One region of the Streptomyces angustmyceticus genome, then DNA from elsewhere that is predicted to be linked to it. Evidence: riboswitches for the same ligand, from Rfam matches in the RefSeq annotation. Region 1 holds a riboswitch; each other region holds the start of a gene.
The links. A riboswitch is a leader RNA that binds a small molecule or an ion and turns the genes downstream of it on or off. The one in region 1 is predicted to bind cyclic di-AMP.
Positions count from the first base shown of each region.

Region 2: it holds a riboswitch for cyclic di-AMP, as region 1 does, so the genes downstream of both, K7396_RS14485 (C40 family peptidase) here and K7396_RS02255 (C40 family peptidase) in region 1, are expected to answer to the same signal.
Region 3: it holds a riboswitch for cyclic di-AMP, as region 1 does, so the genes downstream of both, K7396_RS09450 (M23 family metallopeptidase) here and K7396_RS02255 (C40 family peptidase) in region 1, are expected to answer to the same signal.

Region 1 is NZ_CP082945.1:505,378-513,583, forward strand. Features, by position in the region: gene K7396_RS02245 (ATP-dependent Clp protease proteolytic subunit) at 1-353, shown strand, start outside; gene K7396_RS02250 (hypothetical protein) at 359-667, shown strand; cyclic di-AMP (ydaO/yuaA leader) riboswitch at 979-1,145, shown strand; gene K7396_RS02255 (C40 family peptidase) at 1,150-1,623, shown strand; gene K7396_RS02260 (LysE family transporter) at 1,774-2,442, opposite strand; gene K7396_RS02265 (LysR family transcriptional regulator) at 2,514-3,428, shown strand; gene K7396_RS02270 (8-amino-7-oxononanoate synthase) at 3,562-4,788, opposite strand; gene bioB (biotin synthase BioB) at 4,945-6,081, shown strand; gene K7396_RS02280 (adenosylmethionine--8-amino-7-oxononanoate transaminase) at 6,074-7,378, shown strand; gene bioD (dethiobiotin synthase) at 7,515-8,206, shown strand, end outside.
Region 2 is NZ_CP082945.1:3,234,983-3,245,174, forward strand. Features, by position in the region: gene K7396_RS14475 (M23 family metallopeptidase) at 179-1,975, shown strand; gene pcrA (DNA helicase PcrA) at 2,024-4,477, opposite strand; cyclic di-AMP (ydaO/yuaA leader) riboswitch at 4,767-4,950, shown strand; gene K7396_RS14485 (C40 family peptidase) at 4,959-6,095, shown strand; gene K7396_RS14490 (hypothetical protein) at 6,255-6,608, opposite strand; gene K7396_RS14495 (C40 family peptidase) at 6,933-8,069, shown strand; gene K7396_RS14500 (alpha/beta hydrolase) at 8,101-9,255, opposite strand; gene K7396_RS14505 (LuxR C-terminal-related transcriptional regulator) at 9,442-10,170, opposite strand.
Region 3 is NZ_CP082945.1:2,065,073-2,075,264, reverse strand. Features, by position in the region: gene K7396_RS09470 (CobW family GTP-binding protein) at 1-774, shown strand, start outside; gene K7396_RS09465 (DNA gyrase/topoisomerase IV subunit A) at 829-3,276, opposite strand; gene K7396_RS09460 (M16 family metallopeptidase) at 3,574-4,914, shown strand; gene K7396_RS09455 (M16 family metallopeptidase) at 4,953-6,335, shown strand; cyclic di-AMP (ydaO/yuaA leader) riboswitch at 6,546-6,701, shown strand; gene K7396_RS09450 (M23 family metallopeptidase) at 6,714-7,493, shown strand; gene K7396_RS09445 (GntR family transcriptional regulator) at 7,756-8,469, shown strand; gene K7396_RS09440 (HPr family phosphocarrier protein) at 8,745-9,026, opposite strand; gene K7396_RS09435 (bifunctional acetate--CoA ligase family protein/GNAT family N-acetyltransferase) at 9,235-10,192, shown strand, end outside.

The DNA of each region.
Region 1 (8,206 bases):
TGACCGTCTGCCTGGGGCAGGCCGCCTCGTCCGCCGCGGTACTGCTGGCCGCCGGCACGCCCGGGAAGCGGCTGGCGCTGCCCGGCGCCCGGGTCCTGATCCACCAGCCGTCGTTCGGCGAACCCGTCCAGGGGCAGGCCACCGATCTGCAGATCCAGGCGCGGGAGCTGCTGCGCACCCGCGAGATGCTGGAGGAGATGCTGGCGCGGCACACCGGGCAGCCCCGCGAGCGGATCGCCGCCGACATCGAGCGCGACAAGATCTTCGACGCCCGCGCCGCGCAGGAGTACGGCCTGATCGACCAGATCACCCGCGACCGCAAGCAGTCGGCGCTCCGGCCCGCGGCGCGGTGAGCGCGATGCTGCCGCCCGAACCGCCGCCGCTGCCCGCGCTCACCCGCGCCGAGGGCGAACTCGTCGACAGCTATCTGGAGGTGCTCGATCTGCTCGGCCGGATCAACCCGGCCCGCTGCGGCGGCACCTACACCGGACTACGGGCCGCCCAGGCGCTCGTCGGCAAGGCCGCCCGGCTGCGGGACGCGCTGACGCTGATGCACAGCCGGGGCGAGAGCGAGGTGCACTCCGCGACGATGGCCCGCGCACTGCGCGTGCTGGACGGCGAGCGCCGGGCCGGGCTCGTGACGATGCCGCCACCCGGGGAGAACTGACGCGGGGACACACGGAGAGGCTGCGCAGACGGCGTAGCGTCCGCACCCGATCTGAGGAGGCGACGAATTGCGCGGGCGAACGCAATTCCCCCGGTCGCGGATGTTTCGCCGCTGGTCCGCGGGGTGCAACACCCCGCGCTGCCGCACCTGAGGGAACAAAACTAACCATTCGGGTCAATTGTGACCCATCTCACATACGGCATTTTCGGCTCGGAATTCGGGTGCCGGGTGCGTGACGATCCCTTCGACGACAAGACCCCGCCACAGCGACGGGGCGGTCCGCACGGGCGCCCAATCCCGCCGCCGTGCCGGATGACCGGTCGACGATGTGGATCGGCGGGAGCGGAGGACCCGAGCAGGACGGGGTCCCGGCCAGCACGGCCGAGGACCTCTTGGGGTGAAGCCGTACGCACGGCCGGGCATCTTCGCCTGCCCGAACCCGACAGGTCTTCCTTCGCAGGCGGCTGACGAAGGGTTTGCGCATGACCGTGCGCATGCATACGCCGAATCTGCTGGCACGCGCCGGCACCGTCACCGCTCTGACGCTGGTCACGCTCGGCGGGACCACCGTCGCTCCGGGAGCGGCCGGGAACGCGGAAGCCGCGTCCGTATCCGTCCACGCGCTACGGATCGCGGCGTCCAAGAGCGGAGCTCCTTACCGGTACGGCGCCCAGGGGCCGCACGCCTTCGACTGTTCGGGGCTGACGCTGTACTCGTTCAAGCGCGCCGGCCGGGCCCTGCCGCGCACCGCGGCCGCGCAGTACAGCCGCACCCGGCGCATCCCGGCAGGCGCGCGCCGACGCGGCGATCTGGTCTTCTTCCATTCGCGCAGCGGCATCTACCACGTCGGGATCTACGCGGGCCAGGGCCGGATGTGGCATGCGCCCAAGGCCGGGAGCGTGGTGCGGCTGGAGCGGATCTGGAGCCGTTCCGTCACGTACGGGCGCGTGGGCTGACCTGCGGGTTCACCCCCGTGCCCGGTCACGTTCCCGCGTGCCCGGGTGCGGTGGCGGGCGGCCGCCACCGCACGGGCCGCTCTCCGTGGGGATTCCGCCGCCCCGCGGACGAACCGGTGACAGCTCTGCCCCTGCGGGGGCGGACCGCCTTCAGGACAACGCCAGTTCGACGAGCAGGATGCCGCCCAGGGCCGTGAGCAGCGCTCCGGTGGTGGCTTCCAGCGCGCGGGCCACCGAGGGGCGGCGCAGCCAGGCGCCCAGCCGGTCCACGAGCAGCGCGACGAGCGGGAACCACACCAGCGCCATGGCGACGATCACCGTCGCGAGCAGCAGCGTCCGGGGCAGCGCGGGCGCTCCCGCCGGGACGAACTGCGGGAGCAGGCTGAGGAAGAGCACCGGGGCCTTGGGGTTGAGCGCGTTGGTCAGGAAACCCTGGCGCAGGCTCTGCGCCGCGCCCTGCCGAGCGGGCGGGCGGCGGGTGCCGGCCGGGGCCGCGGCGGCGGGGTCCGTCGTGCCGTCCGTCGTGGCCGTGGGGCGGCGGACGGCCGCGGCCAGGGCGCGGGCGCCGAGGTACAACAGGTAGCCGCCACCGAGGAGTTGGACGGCTTCCAGGAGCGCGGGCTCGGCGACCAGCACCGCCGCGAGCCCGGCCACCGCCAGGGCGGTGTGCACCAGCAGCCCGCCCGCGACGCCGACGGCGGCCGCCACCCCCGCCCGCCGCGAGTCGAGTGCGTTGCGCACCACCACCGCGAAGTCCGCGCCCGGCATGGCGACCATGCCGGCGGCGACCGGGGTGAAGGCGATCAGCTGTCCGTCCATGACCGCAGTCTCGCCGGTCGAAGCCTTTAATGGGTATTGCGGACTTTCATGGAGAGCCTAAAGGGATTCTTATGTACGACCCCACACGACTGGCCGCCCTCGTGGCGGTGGCGGAGGCCGGTTCGATCACCCGGGCCGCCGCCCGGCTGGGCTACACCGCTCCCGCGCTCTCCCAGCAGCTCGCCAAGCTGGAGCGGGAGGCCGGTGCGGCCCTGCTGGTGCGCCACCACCGCGGGGCGCGGCTGACGGCGGCCGGTGAGCTGCTGCTCGTCCGCGCCCGGCGGGTCCTGGACGAGCTGGACCAGGCGCGGCACGAGCTGTCCCGGCTGGCGGGGCTGTCCGGCGGGCGGCTGCAGGTCGGCACGTTCATGACCGCCGGCACCCATCTGCTGCCGCCCGCGCTCAGCGCGTTCCGGCGGGCGCACCCCGATGTGGAGCTGAGCGTCACGGAGTACGTGCCGCCGCAGGCGGCGGGGGCGGTGGCGCTGGGCGAGGTGGATCTCGCGCTGACGCACGAGTACGTGCCGGGCGAGGCGATGCCGGCGCCGGAGGGGGTGCGTCTGGAGCCGTTGCTGGCCGAGGAACTGGTGCTCGTCACGGCGCCCGGTCATGCCCTGTCAGCGGGGCCGGGACGGCTGCCGCTCGGCGAACTGGCCGGTCAGCCGCTGGTCAGCATGGCGCCGGCCAACCCCAACCGGCGCGAGGTGGAGGCCACGCTGGCGGCCGCCGGGGCGAGTGTGGCGGTGCGCTGTGAGTCGCCGAGCTATGCGGTGGTGTGTGCGCTGGTGAGCGCGGGGCTCGGGGTGGCGGTGGTGCCGGAGATGGTGGCGGAGGGGTCGATGACGCCGCTGGGGGTCCGCCGGCTGGACCCACCGGAGCTGCACCGCCGGATCTCGGTGGCCTACCGCCCCGGCGGCAGCCCGGCCGCCGACACCCTGCGGGCCCTGTTGCGCGGGGCCTTCCTCCGGCACTCCCCGGCACCGTGACGAGGCCGGGCGCGGCGTACGCCGGACGGTCGCGGCGTACGGAGACCGGCGTGGACGACGTACGGCGCGGACGGCGGCCCGTCGTCGGGCCGGCCGCCGTACCGGGGTGCGGAGGGACGAGCGGTCGCCGGGGTCAGTCCCCCGGCGCGGTGGCCACGATCGTGCGGACCGCCGCGTCGAGCTGATCATCCGTCAGGTCGGCGCGGGCGGTGAGCCGCAGCCGGGAGATCCCGTCGGGCACGGACGGCGGGCGGAAGCAGCCGACCGCGAGCCCGGCCGTGCGGCAGTCGGCGGCCCAGCGGAGCGCCGCCTCCGGCGAGGGGGCCCGCACGGAGATCACCGCCGCGTCCGGGCGCACCGCCGTCAGCCCCGCCGCGGTGAGCCGCTCGTACAGCCCCTGTGCGACCGCGACGGCCCGGGTGGCGCGCCGCGGCTCGCGGCGCAGCAGCCGCAGCGCCGCGAGGGCGCCGCCGGCCGCCGCCGGGGCGAGGCCGGTGTCGAAGATGAACGACCGGGCGGTGTTGACCAGATGCTCGACGACGCGGGCCGGGCCGAGCACCACACCGCCCTGGGAACCGAGCGACTTGGAGAGCGTCACGGTGGTCACCACATCGCCGTCGCCGGCGAGTCCTGCCGCCCACGGCGCGCCGCGGCCGCCCTCGCCCAGCACCCCCAGGCCGTGCGCGTCGTCGATGAGGAGTCCGGCGCCCCGGGTCCGGCAGACCTCGGCCAGCGCGGGGAGCGGCGCGGCGTCCCCGTCGACCGAGAACACCGCGTCGGTCACGACGAGCGCCCGGCCGTCGTGGCCGGTCAGCGCGGCGCGCACGGCCTCCGGGTCGGCGTGCGGGGCCACTTCGGTACGGGCCCGGGAGAGCCGGCAGCCGTCGATGAGGGAGGCGTGGTTGCCGGCGTCGGAGACGATCAGGGCGCCGGGGGCGGTGAGCGCGGTGACCGCGGCGAGATTCGCGGCATAGCCGGAGGACAGCACCAAAGCGGCCTCGAAGCCGCAGAACTCCGCGAGTTCCGCCTCCAGCCGGGCGTGCAGCTCGGTGCTGCCGGTGACCAGCCGGGAGCCGGTCGCGCCGGCGCCCCAGTGGTGCGCGGCGTCGGCGGCGCCACGGGTGACCTCGGGGTGCCGGGCGAGCCCGAGATAGTCGTTGCCGGCCAGGTCGAGCAGCGGGGAGTCGGCCGGGCGGGGGCGCAGGGTGCGCACGAGGCCGGCGTCGCGGCGCGCCGCACCGGCCGCATCGAGCCAGTCGAAGGCCCCGGCGCCGGACGGGCCGCCGGGCGCGGCGGCGGGCGCGGCGGGCCTTGCCGGGGAGGTGTCGCGAAGCAGCGGCGGGGCGGGGTCCTGCGGCATCGGCGTCCTTCGTCTGTCGGCCTCGATTGTGGGCTGTCGATAGACGTTAGCGGTCGTTCCGCAGGGCCACGGTGTGGCGATACACACACCTCGATCGCGGCTCGTTGTGGGAATCCTCCTTGGCCGGGGGCGGGGGCGTACGCGAGGATCAGCGCCATGGACCTGCTGAACACACTGGTGGACAAGGGACTGCGGCGCGAGTTGCCGACCCGTGAAGAGGCGCTGGCCGTACTGGCCACCTCCGATGACGAACTGCTCGATGTCGTGGCCGCGGCCGGAAAGGTACGCCGCCAGTGGTTCGGGCGGCGGGTCAAACTCAACTATCTCGTCAACCTCAAGTCGGGCCTGTGCCCCGAGGACTGCTCCTACTGCTCCCAGCGGCTGGGCTCCAAGGCCGAGATCCTCAAGTACACCTGGCTCAAGCCCGACGACGCCTCCAAGGCCGCGGCCGCCGGGGTGGCCGGTGGCGCCAAGCGGGTCTGCCTGGTGGCCAGCGGCCGCGGGCCGACGGACAAGGACGTCGACCGCGTCTCGGAGACCATCTCCGCCATCAAGGAGCAGAACGAGGGCGTCGAGGTGTGCGCCTGCCTCGGGCTGCTGTCCGACGGCCAGGCCGGGCGGCTGCGCGCGGCGGGCGCCGACGCGTACAACCACAACCTCAACACCTCGGAAGCCACCTACGGCGACATCTGCACCACGCACGACTTCTCGGACCGCGTCTCCACCGTCCAGCAGGCCCAGGCGGCCGGCATGTCGGCCTGCTCCGGTCTGATCGCCGGCATGGGCGAGAGCGACGCCGACCTCGTCGATGTGGTGTTCGCGCTGCGCGACCTGGACCCGGACTCCGTCCCGGTGAACTTCCTGATCCCCTTCGAGGGCACCCCGCTCGCCAAGGAGTGGAACCTCACCCCGCAGCGGGCGCTGCGCATCCTGGCGATGGTGCGCTTCGTCTGCCCGGACATCGAGGTACGGCTGGCCGGCGGCCGCGAGGTGCATCTGCGCAGCATGCAGCCGCTCGCGCTGCACCTGGTCAACTCCATCTTCCTCGGCGACTACCTGACCAGCGAGGGGCAGGCCGGCAAGGACGACCTCGCGATGATCGAGGACGCCGGCTTCGAGGTCGAGGGCACCGACACCACGACGCTGCCCGAGCACCGCAGGCCGGACGCCGACGAGCCGGCCGAGACCGCCGTGGAGGAGGCCGCCGTCCCGGCGCCCTCCGACGACACCCGCCGCGACCTGGTCTCGGTGCGCCGCCGCGGCGCCGGTACCGACCTGCCGCCCAATGCCTGAACCGCTCACCCCATACGCCCTGCTCGCGCTCGACCGGCAGCATGTGTGGCACCCGTACGGGCCGATGCCCGGCACCGCCGCACCGCTGCTGGTGGAGTCGGCATCGGGCGTCCGGCTCCGGCTGGGCGAACCGGTCGAGGGCCGGGACGAGTTGGTGGACGGGATGTCCTCCTGGTGGTCGGCGGTGCACGGCTACAACCACCCGGTGCTCAACGACGCCGCGCGCGGCCAGCTGGAGCGGATGAGCCATGTGATGTTCGGCGGGCTCACCCACGAGCCCGCCGTGCGGCTGGCGAAGCGGCTGGTCGACATCACCCCTGAGCCGCTGCAGCACGTCTTTCTCGCCGACTCCGGTTCGGTGTCGGTCGAGGTCGCCGTCAAGATGTGCCTGCAGTACTGGCGCTCACTCGGCAAGCCGCGCAAACAGCGGCTGCTGACCTGGCGCGGCGGGTACCACGGCGACACCTGGCAGCCGATGTCGGTCTGCGATCCGGACGGCGGGATGCACGAGCTGTGGCAGGGGGTGCTGCCGCGGCAGATCTTCGCGGACGCGCCGCCGGCCGGCTTCGGCGCCGAACCCGACGCGGCGTACGCGGCGCATCTGCGGGAGCTGATCGGCCGGCACGCCGAGGAGCTGGCGGCGGTGATCGTGGAGCCCGTGGTGCAGGGGGCGGGCGGGATGTCGTTCCACTCCCCCGCGTACCTGCGGGTGCTGCGGGAGGCCTGTGACGAGCACGGCGTCCTGCTCGTCCTCGACGAGATCGCCACCGGCTTCGGTCGTACGGGCGCGCTGTTCGCCGCCGGCCACGCGGGCATCGCGCCGGATGTGATGTGCCTGGGCAAGGCCCTGACCGGCGGTTATCTGACCCTGGCGGCGACGCTGTGCACGACGGCGGTCGCGGACGGCATCTCCCGCGGCGCCCTGCCGGTGCTGGCGCACGGCCCCACCTTCATGGGCAATCCGCTCGCCGCCGCCGTCGCCGACGCCTCGATCGGGCTGCTGCTGTCCCAGGACTGGCAGCAGGAGGTCAAGCGGATCGAGGCCGGGCTGCGGGACGGTCTGGCACCGGCCGCGCGCCTGGCCGGGGTGCGCGAGGTGCGCGTACTCGGCGCGATCGGCGTGGTCCAGCTCGACCGCGAGGTGGACATGGCGGCGGCGACCAGGGCCGCGGTCCGGGAGGGCGTCTGGCTGCGCCCGTTCCGGGATCTGATCTACACCATGCCGCCGTACATCACCGGCGACGAGGATGTGGCCCGCATCTGCGCCGCGGTGTGCGCGGCGGCCCGGGAGGGCTGAACTCACCGGCGGTGGCCGGCCCGGTCCGTTCCGGCCGGCCAGCGCCGCCCCTCGGCGGGCGACACCCCCAGGGCCGGTCGCCCGGCACCATTCGCCAGAGCCCGCGCGGGTCGGCCGCGCAGAGTCGGAGGAAGACATGTCGGTGCTGTTCGTGACGGGCACGGGCACGGAGATCGGCAAGACCGTGACCACCGCCGCGATCGCCGCGGCGGCGCTCGCCCGGGGACGGTCGGTGGCCGTGCTCAAGCCCGCCCAGACCGGTGTCACGGCGGACGAGACCGGTGACGCGGCGGAGGTCGAACGGCTGGCCGGCCCGGTGACCACCCTCGAACTCGCCCGCTTCCCCGAGCCGTTGGCACCCTCGACGGCCGCCCGGCGGGCCGGTCTGCCGCCGGTGCGCCCCCAGGACGTCGCCGAAGCCGCCGCGAAACTGGACGCCTCCCACGATCTGGTCCTGGTCGAGGGCGCGGGTGGGCTGCTGGTCCGCTTCGACGCCGAGGGCCATACCCTCGCCGACGCCGCGCGGCTGGCGGACGCGCCCGTGCTGATGGTCGCCCAGGCGGGCCTGGGCACCCTCAACGCCACCGCGCTGACCGCCCTGGCGCTGCGCTCGTACGGGCTCGACTCCCCGGGCGTCGTCATCGGCAGCTGGCCGGCCGAGCCCGATCTGGCCTCCCGCTGCAATCTGGCGGATCTGCCCGAGGCAGCGGGCGCGCCCCTCCTCGGACTGATCCCGGAGGGCTCCGGCGCGGTGCCGCCGGGGACCTTCCGGACCGCCGCCCCCGACTGGCTGGCGCCGGCGCTCGGCGGCTCGGGCGTGTTCCGTAT
Region 2 (10,192 bases), 2.7 Mb from region 1:
TCATGGCGCGTTGCCGAACAATCCTCGAACGGGGTGCCAAGAGCTCGCATGGGACTGCCGAAAGGCGGCCAAATGCCCGGTCCGGCCGAACCCAAAACCTGTGGAAGATTGTCGCCGCCGCGTACCGCCGGGTACAGTCGCCGCTAATTCTCCTGCTGCCGAGGCGAAAGAGAAGTTGGTGAACGACCGTCACCCATCGGGGGCCCCGCTCCCGACCGGATCTGCTTCTGACGCCTCGTATGCGCATTATCCGGCCTACGACACCTACGAGCAGCAGCATTCCCCCTCGGGCAGCGCCGAATACGGCGATGGCGACCCGCTCTTCGGCTCGCTCCCCGGCTCGTACGAAACCGGCATGTACGACACCGGCTGCTATGACACCGGGACGCACGGCGCGGTTGCCCACGGCATGAGCGCCTACGGCACGGGCACCTTCCACACCGGCGGGTACGACACGGGGACGTACGACGCGGCGGGCTACGGCACCGGCGCCTACGACACCGGCGGCTACGCCCCGTCGCAGTGGGACACCGGCGCCTACGAGACGGGTGCCTACGACAGCGGCGCCTATCCCGCCGCCGACCCGCACGCGGCCGCCCCGGGCTACGACCCCTACGCGCACACCGCGTACGACGCCCCGGCGCAGGACGCGACCGCCTACGCGTCCCACGGATACGACACGGCGGCCTCGTACGAGACGACCGGCTACGAAGCCACCGCCTACGGGCACGGCGGGTACGACACCGGGAGCCACCCCACCGGCACGTACGACACCGGGAGTTACGCCGCCGTCGGATACGACACCGCCGGCGCCTTCGACACCGGCGGCCACCAGGCCACCGCGCTCCAGGAGACCGCCGACCACGAGGCCACGGCGATCTGGACGACCACGGACCGGAACCTCATCGCCGGCATCCCGGCCCAGGCCGGCCCGCCGCCCGAGGACACCGTCCTGTGGGACTCCACCCCCTGGAACGACACCGCGCACACCGACGCCGGCCGGCACGACGGCGAGCAGTTCGACGCCGACGTCTTCGAGGCCGGCCGGCCCGGGACCGACGGCACCTCCCCCGACGAGGGCGGCTTCGGCCACACCGGCGGCTTCGACAACGCCGCCCGCGCCGAGGACGGCGAGGCCGCCGCCGTGGCGGAGGCCATGACGCAGGCCATGCCGGTCACCCCTCCGGCCCCCAGCAGGCGGCGGGTCGCCGGGCCGGACGCCGGCACGACCGTCCGCGGCCGGGGCCGCAAGCGCCCGGTGAAGCGGTCGGCGCTGCTGACCGTCGCCGTCCCCTCGGTCGCCGCCATGGGCGTGTGCGCCGTGGCAGCCGCCGCCGTCACCGGATTCACCGGCGACGACAAGGGCGACGCGACCGCCCAGGCCGCGCCCGACCCGGGAGCCGTCAAACCGTCGGCGGCCAACAACAAGCTCGACACCCAGCTCGCCGGACTCAGCGCCAGCGCCGACGACTTCCGCGACCGGGCCAGCCGTACCCAGGAGCGGATCGACCTCAAGCAGCGCCAGGATCTGGAGCGCAAGCGCAAGGCGGAGGAGGCGGCCCGCAAGGAGGCCGCCCGCCCCAAGTTCGTGCTGCCGGTCACCCAGCACGGCCTGAGCGCCACCTTCGGCCAGGCCGGGGTGAACTGGATGTCCGTGCACACCGGCATCGACTTCCCGGTCAGCTACGGCACCCCGGTCATGTCCGCCACCGACGGCACCATCCGCACCCAGTGGAACTCCGCCTACGGGAACATGGCGATCGTGACGGCGCCCGACGGCACCGAGACCTGGTACTGCCACCTGAGCAGCACCAAGATCCGTTCCGGGTCGGTCAAGGCCGGGGACCAGATCGCCTATTCGGGCAACTCCGGCAACTCCACGGGACCGCACCTCCACTTCGAGGTGCGCCCCGGCGGCGGCGCGGCGGTCGACCCGCAGCCCTGGCTGCGCGACCACGGCCTCAACCCGAACTGACCGGCGCACCGCCGGGTGACGGAGCCCGTCACCCGGCCCGCGCGGCTCCTACAGCTTCTCCACCGGCGCGTACCGCAGCAGCAGCCGCTTCGGCTTCTCGCCGCCGAAGTCGATCGTCGCCTCGGCGTTGTCGCCGCTGCCCTTGACGCCGACGACCGTGCCCAGCCCGAAGCTGTCGTGGGTGACGCGGTCGCCGACGGCCAGGGAGACCACCTGGCGGTCGCCGGAACGGCGGGTCGCGAAGCCGCTCGGCCCCTTGGCGCGCGACGACAGGGCGGAACCGAAGCCGCCGCCTCCACCGCCCGCCGACATGCCGCCCATCGACGCGGAGGGCGTCGCCTGGCCCGTGCGCTTCCACTCCAGGTAGTCGGCCGGGATCTCCTCCAGGAACCGGGAGGGCGGGTTGTACGAGGGCTGGCCCCAGGCGCTGCGCATCGTCGAACGGGTGACGTAGAGCCGCTCGCGGGCGCGGGTGATGCCCACGTAGGCGAGCCGGCGCTCCTCCTCCAGCTCCTTGGTCTGGCCCAGCGAGCGCATGTGCGGGAAGACGCCGTCCTCCAGGCCGGTCAGGAAGACGACGGGGAACTCCAGGCCCTTGGCGGTGTGCAGCGTCATCAGCGTGATCACGCCGCTGCCCTCTTCGTCCTCGTCCGGGATCTGGTCGGAGTCGGCGACCAGCGCGACCTGCTCCAGGAAGTCGGAGAGGGTGCCCGGATTCTCCTCCCCTCGGTCCTGCTCGAACTCCAGGGCCACGGCGGCGAGTTCCTGGAGGTTCTCGATCCGGGTCTCGTCCTGCGGGTCGGTGCTGGCCTGGAGTTCGGCGAGGTAGCCGGTGCGCTCCAGGACGGCTTCCAGGATCGTGGCGGGGCCGGCGCCGGACTCGACGATGGTGCGCAGCTCCTCCATGAGGACGTTGAAGCGCTTGACGGCGTTGGCGGAGCGGGCCGCCATGCCGTACGCCTCGTCGACCCGGCGCAGCGCCTGCGGGAAGGTGATCTTCTCGCGCGCCGACAGGGCGTCGATCATCGCCTCGGCGCGGTCGCCGATGCCGCGCTTGGGGACGTTCAGGATGCGGCGGAGCGGGACGGTGTCCTCGGGGTTGGCGAGCACCCGCAGGTACGCGAGGACGTCGCGGACCTCCTTGCGCTCGTAGAAGCGCACCCCGCCGACGACCTTGTAGGGCAGCCCGACCCGGATGAAGATCTCTTCGAAGACACGGGACTGGGCGTTGGTGCGGTAGAAGACCGCGACGTCGCCGGCCTTGGCGTCGCCGGCGTCCGTCAGCCGGTCGATCTCGTCGGCGACGAACTGCGCCTCGTCGTGCTCGGTGTCGGCGACGTAGCCGGTGATCCTGGGGCCGGCGCCCGCCTGCGTCCAGAGGTTCTTGGGGCGGCGGTTCTCGTTGCGCTCGATGACGGCGTTGGCGGCGGACAGGATCGTCTGCGAGGAGCGGTAGTTCTGCTCCAGCAGGATCGTCGTCGCGTCCGGGTAGTCCTCCTCGAACTGGAGGATGTTGCGGATCGTGGCGCCGCGGAAGGCGTAGATCGACTGGTCGGCGTCGCCGACGACGCACAGTTCGGCGGCGTCCTCGGCGGGGCCGACCAGCTCGCGGACGAGGGTGTACTGGGCGTGGTTGGTGTCCTGGTACTCGTCGACGAGGACGTGGCGGAAGCGGCGGCGGTAGTGCTCGGCGACGTCCGGGAAGGCCTGGAGCAGATTGACCGTGGTCATGATGATGTCGTCGAAGTCCAGGGCGTTGGCCTCGCGCAGCCGCGCCTGGTACATCGCATACGCCTCGGCCAGCGTCTTCTCGAAACCATCGGCAGCCGTCCCGGCGAAGGTCTCCTCGTCGATGAGCTCGTTCTTGAGGTTGGAGATCTTCGCGCTGAAGGACTTGGGCGGGTAGCGCTTGGGGTCCAGGTCCAGATCGCGGCAGACCAGGGCCATCAGGCGCTTGGAGTCGGCGGCGTCGTAGATGGAGAAGGACGAGGTGAAGCCCAGCTTCTTGGACTCGCGGCGCAGGATGCGGACGCAGGCGCTGTGGAAGGTGGAGACCCACATGGCGTTGGCGCGCGGGCCGACCAGCTCCTCGACGCGCTCCTTCATCTCGCCGGCGGCCTTGTTCGTGAAGGTGATCGCGAGTATCTGGCCGGGGTGGACATGGCGCTCGGCCAGCAGATGAGCGATGCGGTGGGTGAGCACCCGGGTCTTGCCGGAGCCGGCGCCGGCGACGATCAGCAGCGGGCCGCCGGTGTGCACCACGGCGGCCTTCTGCTCGTCGTTGAGCCCCTCCAGCAGCGCCGCGGGGTCGATGGCGGGGCGGGCGGCGCCGTCGCGGTAGTACGCCTCCTGGGGCGGGGGCGCGTCGAACCTCCCGCCGAAGAGGTCGGCGGGGATCTCCTCCGGGGCCGGGCCGTGCTCGTCCTCGGGGGGCGGCGGGGGCTCCCCCTCGTCCTTGTGGCCGAGGTCCGCCAGGAAGCTGTCGTCAAAGAGGCTGCTCATCGCCCACCGAGTCTAGGCCGCCGCACCGACAGCCCGCCGCTGAGTCGCCCGATGCGGGCCGCTCCGGGGGCGGGCCGTGGCACCGCGGCAGGTCAGGCGGCCGGGAGGTGCGCGGACCGGTCGGCGGCTCGTCTACCCGAAACCGACATCTGTCACGACAACCCCCGCATCGCGTTCAGGTCACGAAAAGGTTTCGGGCATATCGAACATCAGCCTTCACAGGAGCCACACGAGTTGGCTAACGTCCTCGCTCAGGCAGCCCGCCTCCCCGTGGACGACAGGTCCGCACGGGCCGCCCACGCCGAGTCCGGCCCTGCCCTCGGGCACCCGGAGCCGGGGACCCACCAGCACCACCGGGGTGAATCGGTCCGGACAGCCGCCGTCCGCGGACATCCGGACCGTAGGGCAAGCCTTCCGTCAGCGACACCGCCCGAACCCGACAGCTAACCCGGTAGGCGGTCCACGGAAGGAGTCGCCGGCCTTGGCGTCGCATCGCAAGCCGCGCACCAGCATTCTCACCTCGCCCGGAGGACGACGAACGGCGGTCGGGCTCACCTCCGCCGCCCTCGCCTCGGCCACGCTGCTCTCGCAGTCCGCCGACGCGGCCCCCCGGGCGCCCAAGCCCACCATCGAAGAGGTCAAGCAGAAGGTCGACGGCCTCTACCGCCAGGCCGAGGTGGCCACCCAGAAGTACAACGCCGCCAAGGAGCGGGCCGAGACCCAGCGCCACACCGTCGACAAGCTGCTCGACGCCGCCGCCAAGCGGGCCGAGGAGATGAACGAGTCCCGGCGCCGGCTGGGCACGTTCGCCTCGGCGCAGTACCGCACCGGGGGCATGAACCCGACGGCGCAGCTGATGCTGGCCAAGGACCCGCAGCAGTTCTTCGACCGCAGCCACCTCATGGAGCGGCTGACCGGCCGGCAGAAGCAGGCCGTCTCCGACTACCAGGAGCAGCAGGCGGCGGCGGCCCGGCAGCGGGCGGAGGCGACCCACAGCCTGGAGCGGCTGCAGACCTCGCAGGCGTCCCTCAAGGAGTCCAAGCAGTCCGTCCAGGCGAAGCTGGCCGAGGCCCGGCAGCTGCTGTCCCGGCTGACCGCCCAGGAGAAGGCGCGGCTGGCGGAGCTGGAGCGCAAGAAGGAGGCCGCGGCCAAGCGCAAGGCCGAGGAGGAGGCCCGCAAGCAGCAGGAGCGCGAGCGGCAGCAGCAGCACGACGGGGGCGGGCAGAGCGGTGGCGGCGCCGACGACGGCTCGTCCGCCGGACCGTCGTCGAGCCAGGCCGAGAAGGCGCTCGCCTTCGCCCGCGCCCAGATGGGCAAGCCGTACGTCTGGGGCGCGACCGGGCCCAGCTCCTACGACTGCTCGGGGCTGACCCAGGCCGCGTGGAAGGCCGCCGGCGTCAGCCTGCCGCGGACCACCTGGGACCAGGTCAAGGTCGGCCAGCGGGTCGCCACCAAGGACCTCAAGCCCGGTGACCTGGTCTTCTTCTACGACGACATCAGCCACGTCGGCATGTACATAGGCGGCGGCAAGATGATCCACGCACCGCACCCGGGCGCCAGTGTCCGGGAGGAGTCGATCTACTACATGCCGATCTACGGGAGCGTCCGCCCGGGCTGAGCCCCGGCCCCGCGCCCCCTCCGAACCACCCCCCACGGCCACCCCCCACACGCCACCGCGCGGCCCCCGCCCTTCCGGCGAGGAGGGCGAGGACCGCGCGGTGTGCTGTGGCGGGGCCGTCCGCCCGGCGGCCGGAACCCGGCCGGCCGCCCACCGCGCTCAGGTCCAGAGCACGGCGATGAAGATGTTGGCCACCGTCAGCGCGCCGACCGCGCCGAAGAGCGGCGCGTCGACCTTCTCCTCGTCGCGCTTGACGTAGACCAGCGCCAGGATGACCACCAGAACGGCCATCTTGATGCCGAGCTTGACGGTGTTGAGGCTGTGGCCCTCGGCCTGGTTGAGGCCGACCAGCACGATGCCGGTGACCAGCATCGTCAGCGCGCCGTGCAGCATCGCCGGCACGAAGCGGGCGGTGCCCGCGCCCATCGCCTTCATCTGGGTCAGGAAACCGCCCAGCAGCGAGGCGATGCCGATGATGTGCAGGCCGACGAAGATATTGATTACTACGTCCATAGTGTCGGATCGTAGCCGCCGCATAGCACGGCCCTTCCGGCAGGGCGTCCGCAATCGCCGCTTCGGTCAGGCCGGACCCGCTCCCGGCCGCGTGACCACGGCGCCACGGTCACCCACGCACCATCCACGGTCGAAAGCGAACAATCCCGGGCAAGGGGACTCGTCGCCGCGACCCGCAGGCTTAGCGTCCTCCTCCAGGCGGCCGACTCCCCGCCCTCGCCGGGCTCCCACCGGCGTCCTGTCGGCCGCCCCGCCGAGAGGTGCGGCGGCGGTCCGTTCCCTCGTTACGGACCGCCGCCGGGCCCACGGCTCGAAGGGAAGGAAGTGACGGCCACCGTGGCCTCGCACCGCAAGCCCCGGCAGCATCCGCTCGCCGCGTTCACCGGCGGCTCACGCAGCGCACGCACCGCCCGCGCGGCCGCCACCCTGGCCCTGGCCGGCGCGGCCACCGCCACCGGCTTCGACGGCACCGGCCAGGCCGCGCCCCAGCTCACCCCCGCCCAGGTCAAGGACCGGGTCGACGCGCTGTACCAGGAGGCAGAGGTGGCCACGCAGAGCTACGACGGCGCGAAGGAAGCCGCCGGCACCGCACGCGAGGAGCTCGGCAGACTGCAGGACGAGGCCGCCCGCAGGACCGCCCGACTCAACGCCGCCCGCACCGAACTGGGCACCATGGCCGCGAGCCAGTACCGCTCCGGCGGCGTCGACCCGACCGTACGGCTGCTGCTGTCCGCCGACCCGCAGCGCTATCTGGACGGCGCCGCGGTCCTGGAGCGGGCGGGCAGCCACCAGGCGACCGCGGTGGCCGGCTACGCGCGCCGGCTCGGCAGCGTACGGCAGGTGCAGCGGCGCGCCGAGGACACCGCGCAGCGGCTGGCGCAGACCGAGGCGGCGCTGAAGAAGCACCGGGTCACCGTCGTCCACAAGCTGGGCGCCGCCGAGCAGTTGCTCAACCGCCTGACCGCTGAGCAGCGGCAGCGGATGGCGGCCCGGGGCGGCGCACACGGCGGCGCGGCGCACCGCGCGGAGCGCGCCGCGGGGCACGGGGACGGCGTCGCCGAGGCGGCCCGCACCGGCGCGGGAGCCGCCGCGGCCGCGGCGCAGGCGCCCGACTCCCGGGCCGCGCGGGCCGTCGCCTTCGCCTACGCCGCCCTCGGCAAGCCGTACGTCTGGGGCGCGACGGGACCCTCCGGCTACGACTGCTCGGGGCTGACCCAGGCCGCCTGGCGGTCGGGCGGTGTGTCGCTGCCCCGTACGACCTACACCCAGATCAGCTCCGGGCCGCGGGTCGCCAGGTCCCAACTCGCCCCCGGCGACCTGGTGTTCTTCTACTCCGGCATCAGCCACGTGGGGATCTACGTCGGGGACGGCAAGATGATCCACGCGCCGCACCCGGGGGCGCCGGTGCGGATCGCGCCGATCGACCAGATGCCGTTCGCGGCGGCGACCCGGCCTGCCTAGGGGGTGTCGGCCATGGTCCGAACGGCACTCCCTAGCTTCCGTGCTGGGCGCTGGGGCGCTGAGGCTCGGCCCTGAGCTGGGTCCCCAGCCACTGGAAGACCTGCGGCACCTGCTGCTTCCACACCGCCGTGGTGTGGCCGCCGGCGCCCGAGATCTGCTGGACATCCACCGTGGTCGGGAACCGCGCCAGCTGCCGAAGACCGAGACCGGCCTGGTAGCCGTCGCCCGCCGCGCCCGTCACGTACAGGGCCGTGCGCGGCGGCCGCCCCATCGCGTTGGCGGACTTCAGGATGTGCATCGGGTTGGACTCGATGCGCAGCTTGGGGTCCTTGCCGGCCAGGGAGTCGCGTTCGAGGGCCGGGTCGTTGTAGCCGGACAGGGAGACCGCGGCGCGGTAGCGGTCCGGGTGGGACAGGGCGAGCTTGGTGGCGCAGTGGGCACCCGCCGAGTAGCCGGCCAGGGCCCAGGAGTCCGGCTTGTCGCCCGCCCGGAAGTTGTCGATGATCATCTTGCGGACGTCGACGGTCAGCCAGCTGTCGGCGTTGACCTTCCCGGGGAGGTTGACGCAGCCGGTGTCCGCGCCGGGCAGGAGGTTGGTCCGCGGCGCCACCAGGATGACCGGCCTGATCTGACCGCGCTGCATCAGCGGCTGGAGCTGCTCGGCCACCCGCAGCGAGCCCATCCAGGACTTCGCCGACCCCGGGTAGCCGGGCAGCAGCTCGACCACCGGGAACTTCTTGTTCCGGTAGGCCGGGTCGTTGTACTGCGGCGGCAGCCATACGTACACCTCGCCCGCCACGCCCGAGATCCGGCCCCTGAGGTCGGTCATCTGGACCCCCGGGCCCACCTGGGGGTCGTCGGCGGGGCGGAAACGCTGGAGCTGCTTGGGCTCGTTCCTGATCTGCTGCCCGCCCATGCCGTCGGGGCCGAGGTCCCGGGCCGCCTCGACATGGCTGCCGGTGCCGAGCAGGTCGTCCCAGGTGTCGTAGAGGTTGTTGGCGTTGTTGACCATGACGAAGACCACGGTGATGGCCGTGACCTGGGCGAACAGCAGCATCAGCAGCCGGGCGAGGCCGCGCAGCAGGGGCGGCCCGGCTATTCGGCCCCACAGGGCGAACGGCAGCACGAAGGCGACGATCAACAGCGTGACCGAGGTGAGGAAGAAGGGCGTGCCCGTCAGGCTCATCGGGATCTCGCTTCCAGGACAAACTACGCGAAGGACGTGGGGATGGTTCCGCCCCCGCCTTCGGCAGTGAGCCTCTCCGCGCCCTTAGATGGTGATCCGCGTGGTCCTGGTTGCCCGTCTTCAGCCGTTCTTTACGTTCCGCCCCGCGGCGGCCGCCTCATCCGGCCGCCGGACGGCCCTCGCAGGTCAGACCAGCCGCCGGGCGGCGGCCCAGCGGGTCAGCTCATGGCGGTTGGAGAGCTGGAGCTTGCGCAGCACCGCGGAGACGTGGGACTCCACGGTCTTCACGGAGATGAACAGCTGCTTGGCGACCTCCTTGTACGCGTAGCCGCGGGCGATCAGCCGCAGCACCTCGCGCTCGCGCTGGGTGAGGCGGTCCAGGTCCTCGTCGACCGGCGGGGCGTCCGTCGAGGCGAAGGCGTCCAGCACGAAGCCGGCCAGCCGCGGGGAGAACACCGCGTCGCCGTCGGCGACCCGGAAGACCGCGTTCACCAGGTCCGTGCCGGTGATGGTCTTGGTGACATAGCCGCGGGCGCCGCCGCGGATGACCCCGATGACGTCCTCGGCCGCGTCCGAGACGGAGAGCGCCAGGAAGCGGACCGGGCGCTCCGTGTCGCCCATCATCGCGGCGCTGCGGCGCAGCACCTCGACACCGCCGCCCCCGGGGAGATGGACGTCCAGCAGGACGACCTCGGGGCGGGTGGCCGTGATGACCGTGAGCGCCTGGTCGACGTCGGCCGCCTCCCCGACCACCTCGACGCCGGTGCGCGCGGTCTCGCCGATCTCGGCCTGGACGCCCGTACGGAACATCCGGTGGTCGTCGACCAGCACGACCCGTACGGTCCGGCCCCCGGCCGTCCCGCCGCCGGCCGCTTCGTCGCCGGCCCGGTCCTGCTGTGCGCCCTCGCTGCTCATCTCTTCCGCCCGTCCCTCGGTG
Region 3 (10,192 bases), 1.6 Mb from region 1:
GCCAGCGACAACGACCGCATCGTCTACGGCGGGCTGATCGAGGTCGTCGACGCCGCGGAGTTCGAGGACACCAGGGCCCGGCATCCCGAACTGGACCGGCATGTGGGCATCGCCGACATGGTGGTCCTCAACAAGGCCGACCGCATCGGCGACGCGGCGCGGGACCACCTCAGGGACACGCTCGCGGGCCTCGCTCCTGGCCGGCCCGTCGTCTGCACGGCGTACGGCCGGATCGATCCCGGGCTGTTCTTCGACCGCGGACCGGGGGAGGACCACGACGCGGCCGTGCGGCAGCTGTCCTTCGAGGATCTGCTGCGGGAGAGAGCAGCGAACACGGATTCCGCGCACGGCCCGGACGACCAGTGCGACCGCCCGGGCCACTGCCACCACGCTGGTCACTTCCATACGGCCTACCAGAGCGTGGAGTTCACCTCCGCCGAGCCGATGCACCCGCGCCGTCTCATGGACTTCCTCGACAGCCGCCCCGCCGGCCTCTACCGCATCAAGGGTTTCGTCCACTTCGACGTACCGGAGAACCGCCAGAAGTTCACGGTCCACGCCGTCGGCGACTTCCTGCGCTTCTACCCCGCGCCGTGGCCGAAGGGCGAGGAACGGAGCACCCAGCTCGTCATGATCGGCAGCGGCATCGACGCACCGGCCCTGCACAAGGAGCTGGACAACTGCCGCGAGAGCGCACCGTCGAATGCCGACCAGAACAGCATGTGGGGCGTGCTGCGGTACGTGGCCGCACCCGACGACCCCGAAGACGGCTGACGCCGTCGGGCCGGTCCTCCCCGGCCCGACGGCGTCACCCGCAGCGGGCCCCGGCTACACCGGCCCCGCCAGCGCCGCCACCCGCTTCATCAGCGGCACGCCCGAGCCATCGCGCCGTGGGTCCACGTCCGGCATCTCGACCGGGGCGCCCTTGGCATCCGCGGCCCGCACCGGCGTCGGCCCGACCCAGGCCTGGGTGAGGACGTCCTCGCCCTTCAGGAACCGCTGGCAGCGCACACCACCGGTCGCCCGTCCCTTGCGCGGATACTGGTCGAACGGGGTGAGCTTGGCCGTCGCCACTGAGTCGTCCAGCGTGCCGTGTGAGCCGGCGACCGTGAAGACCATGGCCTCGGAGGCCGGATCGACCGCGGCGAACGCGATCACCTTCGCGCCCTCGCCCAGCTTGACGCCCGCCATACCGCCCGCGGGCCGGCCCTGCGGCCGCACCTGCGCGGCCGGATAGCGCAGCAACTGCGCCTCGTTGGTGACGAAGACCAGATCCTCCTCACCGGTGCGCAACTCGGCCGCGCCCACGATGCGGTCGCCGTCCTTGAGGGTGATGACCTCCAACTCCTCCTTGTGGGCGGGGTAGTCGGGCACCACCCGCTTGACGACGCCCTGCTCGGTGCCGAGCGCCAGGCCCGGTGAGGACTCGTCCAGTGTGGTCAGGCAGATCAGCTCCTCGCCGTCCTCCAGCGTCAGGAACTCCGAGAGCTGCGCGCCCCCGGAGAGGCTGGGTGCCGCCGCGGTCTCCGGGAGCTGCGGAAGGTCGATCACCGGGATCCGCAGCAGCCGGCCCAGGGACGTCACCGCGCCCACCTCGCCACGGGTCGTGGCCGGCACCGCCGAGACGATCACATCGTGCTTGACGCGCTTGGCGTCGACGTCGAAGGCAACTTCCCCGGTGACCGTACGGGCCAGCAGCCCCGTCGAGGACAGCAGCACCCGGCACGGGTCGTCGGAGACCTCCAGCGGCACCGCGCCGACCGAGGTGCCCGCCGACTCCAGCAGGACCGTGCGCCGGTCCGTGCCGTACTTCTTCGCGACCGCGGCCAGCTCGCCGGACACCAGCTTGCGCAGCTCGGCGTCCGACTCCAGGATCCGCGTCAGCTTCTCGATCTCGTCCTGCAGCCGGTCGCGCTCCGACTCCAGCTCGATCCGGTCGAACTTGGTCAGCCGGCGCAGCGGGGTGTCGAGGATGTACTGCGTCTGGATGTCGCTCAGCGAGAAGCGCTCGATCAGCCGCTCCTTGGCCTGCGCGCTGTTCTCGCTGGAGCGGATCAGCCGGATGACCTCGTCGATGTCCACCAGAGCCGTCAGCAGGCCCTCGACCAGGTGGAGACGGTCGCGCCGCTTGGTGCGCCGGAACTCGCTCCGCCGCCGCACCACGTTGAAGCGGTGGTCGACGTAAACCTCCAGCAGCTCCTTGAGGCCCAGCGTCAGCGGCTGGCCGTCCACCAGCGCGACGTTGTTGATGCCGAAGGACTCCTCCATCGGCGTGAGCTTGTAGAGCTGCTCCAATACGGCCTCGGGGTTGAAGCCGTTCTTGACCTCGATCACCAGCCGCAGGCCGTGCTCGCGGTCGGTGAGGTCCTTGACGTCCGCGATGCCCTGGAGCTTCTTCGAACCGACCAGATCCTTGATCTTGGAGATGACCTTCTCGGGGCCGACCGTGAAGGGGAGTTCGGTGACGACCAGGCCCTTGCGGCGGGCGGTGACGTTCTCCACCGTGACCGTCGCGCGGATCTTGAACGTGCCGCGGCCCTTCTCGTACGCGTCCCGTACGCCGCCGAGGCCCACGATCCGGCCGCCCGTCGGAAGGTCCGGACCCGGCACGAAGCGCATCAGGGTGTCGAGGTCGGCGTTCGGATGCTTGATCAGATGGCGGGCCGCGGCGATGACCTCGCCCAGGTTGTGCGGCGGCATGTTCGTCGCCATCCCGACGGCGATGCCGGACGCGCCGTTGACCAGGAGGTTCGGGTACGCGGCGGGGAGGGCGACCGGTTCCTGCTCCTGGCCGTCGTAGTTCGGCGCGAAGTCGACGGTGTCCTCGTCGATGGACTCCGTCATCAGGGACGTCGCGGACGCCATCCGGCACTCGGTGTACCGCATGGCGGCGGGCGGGTCGTCGTTGCCCAGCGAGCCGAAGTTGCCGTGGCCGTCGACGAGCGGCACCCGCATCGAGAACGGCTGCGCCATGCGCACCAGGGCGTCGTAGATCGACGCGTCGCCGTGCGGGTGGAGCTTACCCATCACCTCGCCGACGACGCGGGCGCACTTGACGTAGCCGCGGTCGGGCCGCAGCCCCATCTCGTTCATCTGGTAAAGGATGCGGCGGTGCACGGGCTTGAGGCCGTCGCGGGCGTCCGGCAGGGCGCGCGAGTAGATGACCGAATACGCGTACTCGAGGAAGGAACCCTGCATCTCGTCGACGACGTCGATGTCGAGGATCCTCTCCTCGAAGTCGTCCGGCGGCGGGGTCTTCGTGCTGCGGCGGGCCATCGCGGCTGCGGCTCCTTCTGCTGCGTCTGGTGCCCCTGCCGGAAGGCGGCATCGGGACAACGGTCAACCAGTCGGGTCAACCAGCTGGGGATCGACCCGCGAGTATGTCTGAGTCTGACGCGGACCATTGTGGACCGCCCCACTGACAACGCCGACCGCGACTCCCCCTTCGGCTCCCGCGAGGGTCCGGCGCGGCGCACGCCCGGTACCGGTCGCACGGGAACTTCGCCAGATGCCGACGCGCTTGCATACAGTGACAGAACTTCCTCACAAGCGGATCGAAGGGACTACATGCCCATGGGTCACACGGCCACAGAACAAGCCGGCTCCGGCGGCCTGACTGCGACCGAGCACCGGCTGGCCAACGGCCTGCGCGTGGTGCTCTCCGAAGACCACCTGACCCCGGTCGCAGCGGTCTGCCTGTGGTACGACGTCGGCTCCCGCCACGAGGTCAAGGGCCGCACGGGCCTGGCTCACCTCTTCGAGCACCTGATGTTCCAGGGGTCCGCGCAGGTGAAGGGCAACGGCCACTTCGAGCTGGTGCAGGGCGCCGGCGGTTCGCTCAACGGCACCACGAGCTTCGAGCGCACCAACTACTTCGAGACCATGCCCGCCCATGAGCTGGAGCTCGCGCTCTGGCTGGAGGCGGACCGGATGGGCTCGCTGCTGACCGCGCTCGACGACGAGTCCATGGAGAACCAGCGCGACGTCGTCAAGAACGAGCGCCGCCAGCGCTACGACAACGTCCCCTACGGCACGGCCTTCGAGAAGCTGACGGCCATGGCGTACCCCGAGGGGCACCCGTACCACCACACGCCCATCGGGTCGATGGCCGACCTGGACGCGGCCTCCCTGGAGGACGCACGGGCGTTCTTCCGGACCTACTACGCGCCCAACAACGCCGTCCTGTCGATCGTCGGCGACATCGATCCCGAGCAGACGCTGGCCTGGGTGGAGAAGTACTTCGGCTCGATCCCCGGGCACGACGGCAAGCAGCCCCCGCGGGACGGCACGCTGCCCGAGGTCATCGGCGGCGAGCTGCGGGAGGTCGTCGAGGAGGACGTGCCCGCACGCGCCCTGATGGCGGCCTACCGCCTGCCGCACGACGGCACCCGGGAGGCGGACGCCGCCGACCTCGCGCTGACCGTCCTGGGAGGCGGCGAGTCCTCCCGCCTGTACAACCGGCTGGTGCGCCGCGACCGCAGCGCCGTGGCGGCCGGCTTCGGTCTGCTGCGGCTGGCCGGTGCGCCCTCGCTGGGCTGGCTGGACGTGAAGACGTCCGGCGGGGTGGAGGTCCCCGGCATCGAGCGCGCGGTCGACGAGGAACTGGCGCGCTTCGCCGCCGAGGGCCCGACCCCGGAGGAGATGGAGCGGGCCCAGGCCCAGCTGGAGCGCGAATGGCTGGACCGGCTGGCCACGGTCAGCGGCCGCGCCGACGAACTGTGCCGTTTCGCCGTCCTGTTCGGCGACCCGCAGCTGGCGCTGTCCGCCGTGCAGCGCGTTCTGGACATCACCCCCGAGGAGGTGCAGGCGGTCGCCAAGGCCCGGCTGCGCCCCGACAACCGCGCGGTGCTGGTCTACGAGCCCACCGAGCCGACCGACGCCGCCGACACCGAGGAAGGGGAGGCGGACCAGTGAGCGACGCCACCACCCACGCCGATTCCCCCGTGAGCAGCATGGACTTTCACCCGCAGCCCCGTGGCGGCGCGCCCAGGCCGTGGGCCTTCCCTGCCCCCGACCGCAGCCACCTGCCCAACGGGCTGACCCTCCTGACCAGCCACCGCCCCGGCCAGCAGGTCGTCGCCGTCGAGATCAACCTCGTCGCGCCGCTGGACGCCGAACCCGAGGGCCTGGACGGCGTCGCCACGATCATGGCGCGCGCCCTGTCCGAGGGCACCGACCAGCACGACGCCGAGGAGTTCGCCGCCGAGCTGGAGCGCTGCGGCGCCACTCTGGACGCGCACGCCGACCACCCCGGCGTACGGGTCTCCCTGGAGGTGCCGGCGTCCCGGCTGCCGCGCGCGCTCGGCCTGCTCGCCGACGCGCTGCGCGCCCCCGCCTTCCCGGAGAGCGAGGTCGAGCGGCTGGTGCGCAACCGTCTCGACGAGATCCCGCACGAGCTCGCCAACCCGGCCCGGCGTGCGGCGATGGCGCTGTCCAAGGAGCTGTTCCCGGCCACGTCCCGTATGTCGCGGCCGCGCCAGGGCACCGAGGAGACCGTCGGACGCATCGACGCCGCGGCCGTCCGCGCCTTCTACGACGCCCATGTGCGGCCCGCGACGGCCACCGCCGTCATCGTCGGTGACTTCACCGGCGTCGACCTGGAGGCCGCGCTCGCCGAGACGCTCGGCGCGTGGAGCGGCTCGACGGCCGAGCCGCTGAAGGCCTCGCCGATCGTCGCCGACGACACCGGCCGCGTGGTGATCGTGGACCGGCCCGGCGCCGTCCAGACGCAGCTGCTCATCGGCCGCATCGGTGCCGACCGGCACGACCGGGTGTGGCCGGCGCAGGTCCTCGGCACCTACTGCCTGGGCGGTACCCTCACCTCCCGTCTGGACCGCGTGCTGCGGGAGGAGAAGGGCTACACCTACGGGGTGCGCGCCTTCGGCCAGGTACTGCGCTCCACCGCTCCCACGTCCCCCGAGGGCGCCACGGGCGCCTCACTGCTCGCCATCAGCGGCTCGGTGGACACCGCCTCCACCGTCCCGGCGCTCGACGACCTGTGGAACGTGCTGCGCACCCTTGCGGCAGAGGGGCTGACGGACGACGAGCGGGATGTCGCCGTGCAGAACCTCGTCGGGGTCGCGCCACTGAAGTACGAGACCGCGGCGGCCGTCGCGGGCACGCTCGCCGACCAGGTGGAGCAGCACCTGCCGGACGACTTCCAGGCGCAGTTGTACGTGCGGCTCGCGGAGACCGGCACGGTCGAGGCGACCGCGGCGGCGGTCAACGCCTTCCCCGTGGACCGGCTGGTGACGGTCCTGGTGGGCGATGCGGCGCAGATCGCCGAGCCCATCAAGGCGCTGGGCATCGGCGAGGTGACGGTCGTCGGCGGCTAGGCCACCGTGTGACGGCAGGTCACATATCGACAAAGCAACTCCCGTGGCGATGGTCCGCCACGGGAGTTGCCGTATGTCCGGTATATCGCTGCCCACACCTCGGTTCTTGTGGGATCCCGCACAAAAAAGCGGATCTGTTTGCCGATTGAAAGTTGCCACGTTTAGCGTCGGTCCGGCTGTTCGTCACAAGTCCGCCACAACCGTGGCACCGGACAGTCATCGCCGAGTCCCCGTACGGTGCGAGCCAGGGGAGCCGGGGACCCAGAGTCCCTTGGGGTGAATCGGACTCCCCTCCGGAGGAGCCCGTAGGAGACCTTCCTGCTCCGAACCCGTCAGCTAACCCGGTAGGCGAGAAGGAGGGAAAGGACAAGCCCGTACATGGCGTTCATCCGTGCCACCGGGAAGCACCGTCGTGCGAGCCGCCCCGCTCGGTCGACCCGCAACATCGCCGGCATAGCCACCCTCGCGGCCGGCGGCGTCGTCGCCTCCGTGGCCTCGCCGGCGCTGGCGGCCACGGACCAGGCGCGCACCCACGACACCGGTCTGCAGCAGGCCGTCGTGCTCGGTGACGAGCTCGCCAACCACGTCGCGGCCCAGGCCGACGCGCAGCAGGCCGAGGCGGAGGCCGCAGCGGCGAAGGCGAAGGCCGAGGCCGTGGCCAAGAAGCAGGCCGAGGAGGCCAAGCGACGCGTCGAGGCCGCCCGCAAGGCCAAGGAGCGCGCCGCCCGGGAGGCGGAGCGCAAGCGCCTCAACACCTTTGTCGCCCCCGTGGCCGACTCCTACGTGTCCACCTCGTACAAGGCCTCCAGCGGCCTGTGGTCCTCGGGCAGCCACACCGGCATCGACTTCCACGCCGCCTCCGGCACCTCCGTCCACGCCGTCGGCACGGGCACCGTCGTCGAGGCCGGCTGGGGCGGCTCCTACGGAAACAACATCGTGATCAAGATGAACGACGGGACGTACACCCAGTACGGTCACCTGTCGTCGCTCGGCGTCTCCGTCGGCCAGCACGTGACCCCGGGCCAGCAGATCGGCCTCTCCGGCGCCACCGGCAACGCCACCGGCCCCCACCTGCACTTCGAGGCCCGCACCGGTGCCGACTACGGCTCGGACATCGACCCCGTCGCCTACCTGCGCTCGCACGGCGTCAACGTCTGACCCGGAGCCCCGTCGGGCACCGCGCCCCGAGGGGCCCGAGCCGCACGAGCGTCCGCCCGAAGCCCCGGCTCCCCGGCCGGGGCTTCGGCGTGCCCGGCACGCGGCGGGTGCGCCCCCGATACGCCGCACGGCCCGCGCCTTCTGGCCAAAAAATATCCATGAATAATCGGAGTCCGTCGGAAAAGCCGTTCCGGTCGAATAGAGTCACGGAAAAGTCGCCGACCGGCGGCGTTTCGAGGGGATTACGGCGGAGGCACGGAAGATGCGAGGCCATATTTCCGCGCATGCGGTGTGCACGGCGATTCGCGACGACATCGTCTCCGGCGCGCTGGCGCCGGGGAGCCGGCTGATCGAAGAGATCCTGGCGGCCCGCTACGGCGTCTCCCGGGTGCCGGTCCGTGAAGCACTGCGCACCCTGCAGTCCGAAGGGTTCGTCACCACCCGCCATCACGCGGGCGCCTGCGTCGCCGAGCCCACCGAGCAGGAGGCCGCCGACCTCCTCGACGTCCGGGCCCTGTTGGAGCCGCTGGGCGCGGCGCGCGCGGCCGCCCGCCGCAGCCCCGCGCACCTCAAGGTGCTCCGTGGCCTGGTGCGGCTCGGCCGCGAGCGGGCCCGGCACGGCAGCCCCGCGGATCTGCGCCAACTGGACGGCTGGTTCCACGAGACGCTGGCCCAGGCGGCCGGCAGCCCCAGCCTGACCGCGTTGCTGACCCAGTTGCGGCGCAAGATCGAGTGGATGTACGCCGTGGAACTGCCCGCCCGTACGGGGGAGTCGTGGGACGAACACGGTGCGGTGCTGGACGCGGTGGCCCGGGGGGACGCGGAACGGGCTCGCGCCCTGATGGCGGCCCATGTCGAGCGCTCGCTCCCGGTGTACCGGCTCCGGCGCCCCGCCGAGACGGAGACGGGGGAGCCGAAGGCGCCCCGGGTGAGGAATCCGAAACCGCCCGTCAACACGGCGCGCGCCCGCTCTTAACAAGACCCACGTATACAAAGAAGTGCAGAATGGCTCAGGGAGAGCGCGATTCGGCGTTCCTGTTTCCGCTGTCCGCCTTCAGGTTTTATTTGTGCTGCCCGAATGCGCAGAAGAGGCGGGGCAGGGGGGTGCGGAATTCCGCGCGCTATTTCCGGCTTCCCTGATTCCGGCCCGCCCGGGAAGGGGATTCCGGTACAGCGAAACGGCCCCGCCGTGGCGACCGGTCACCGGTCGTCACAGCGGGGCCGCCGCGTGGAGCGGGAGTCCTGGCGGACTCAGACGGTCTCGGGGAGCTCCTCGAGACCCTCGGCGACGAGCTTGGCCAGACGGTCGAGCGCCGCCTCGGCACCCTCGGCGTCGGAGGCCAGCACGATCTCCTCGCCGCCCTGGGCGCCCAGACCCAGGACCGCGAGCATGGAGGCCGCGTTGACGGGGTTGCCATCAGCCTTGGCGATCGTCATCGGGACGCCGGAGGCGGTGGCCGCACGGACGAAGATCGACGCGGGGCGGGCGTGCAGGCCCTCGGCCCAACCGACATTGACGCGGCGCTCTGCCATGGTGTTGCCCTTCAAAGTCGTGACTGTTGTCTAGACCAGTCTCTCACGCTGCCGGGCGTGCTGGGCAGCCCTGTGTCCTGGCCTTTTGTGGCCATTGGTCTCCCCAAGGGAGGTGCGGCAGGCCGGTGGACGGCATCCCCAGCCTGCCCCGCACCCCGAGCGTACGCGCGCCGAGCCGGTTGTCGGTGGCCGGTCGTACGCTGTCCGCATGCAGCAACCGCCGGACCACGCGTACCCGACCCACTGGGAAGCCGACGTGGTGCTGCGCGACGGCGGCACGGCGCGGATCCGCCCCATCACCCCCGACGACGCCGAGCGGCTGGTCTCCTTCTACGAGCAGGTCTCGGACGAGTCGAAGTACTACCGCTTCTTCGCGCCGTATCCGCGGCTGTCCGACCGCGATGTGCACCGTTTCACCCACCACGACTACGTCGACCGGGTCGGGCTCGCGGCCACCGTCGGCGGCGAGTTCATCGCCACCGTCCGCTACGACCGGATCAACGACCAGGGGCTGCCCGCCAAGAGCCCCGAGGACGACCAGGCCGAGGTCGCCTTCCTCGTCCAGGACGCCCATCAAGGCAGGGGCGTCGCCTCCGCCCTCCTGGAGCACATCGCGGCCGTCGCCCGTGAGCGCGGCATCCGCCGGTTCGCCGCCGAGGTACTGCCCGCGAACTCCAAGATGATCAAGGTCTTCACGGACGCGGGCTACACCCACCAGCGCACCTTCGAAGACGGTGTGGTGCGCCTGGAGTTCGACCTGGAGCCGACCGAGCAGTCCATGGCCGTGATGCGCGGACGCGAGCAGCGCGCCGAGGCCCGGTCCGTGCAGCGGCTGCTCGCCCCGGGGTCGGTCGCCGTCATCGGCGTCGGCCGCACCCCCGGCGGCGTCGGCCGCACCGCGCTGCGCAGCCTCCTGGACTCCGGCTTCACGGGCCGGGTGCACGCGGTCAACCACGCCTTCCCCGAGGGCATGCGACGGCTGCGGCCCGAAGACGTACCGGCCGTCCGCGCCCTGCGGGAGATCCCCGACCCGGTCGACCTCGCCGTCATCGCCGTCCCCGCGGACCGCGTCCCCGACGTGGTCCGCGACTGCGGCGAACACGGCGTCCAGGGCGTGCTGATCCTGTCCTCCGGCTACGCCGAGGCGGGCCCGGAGGGCCGGGAGC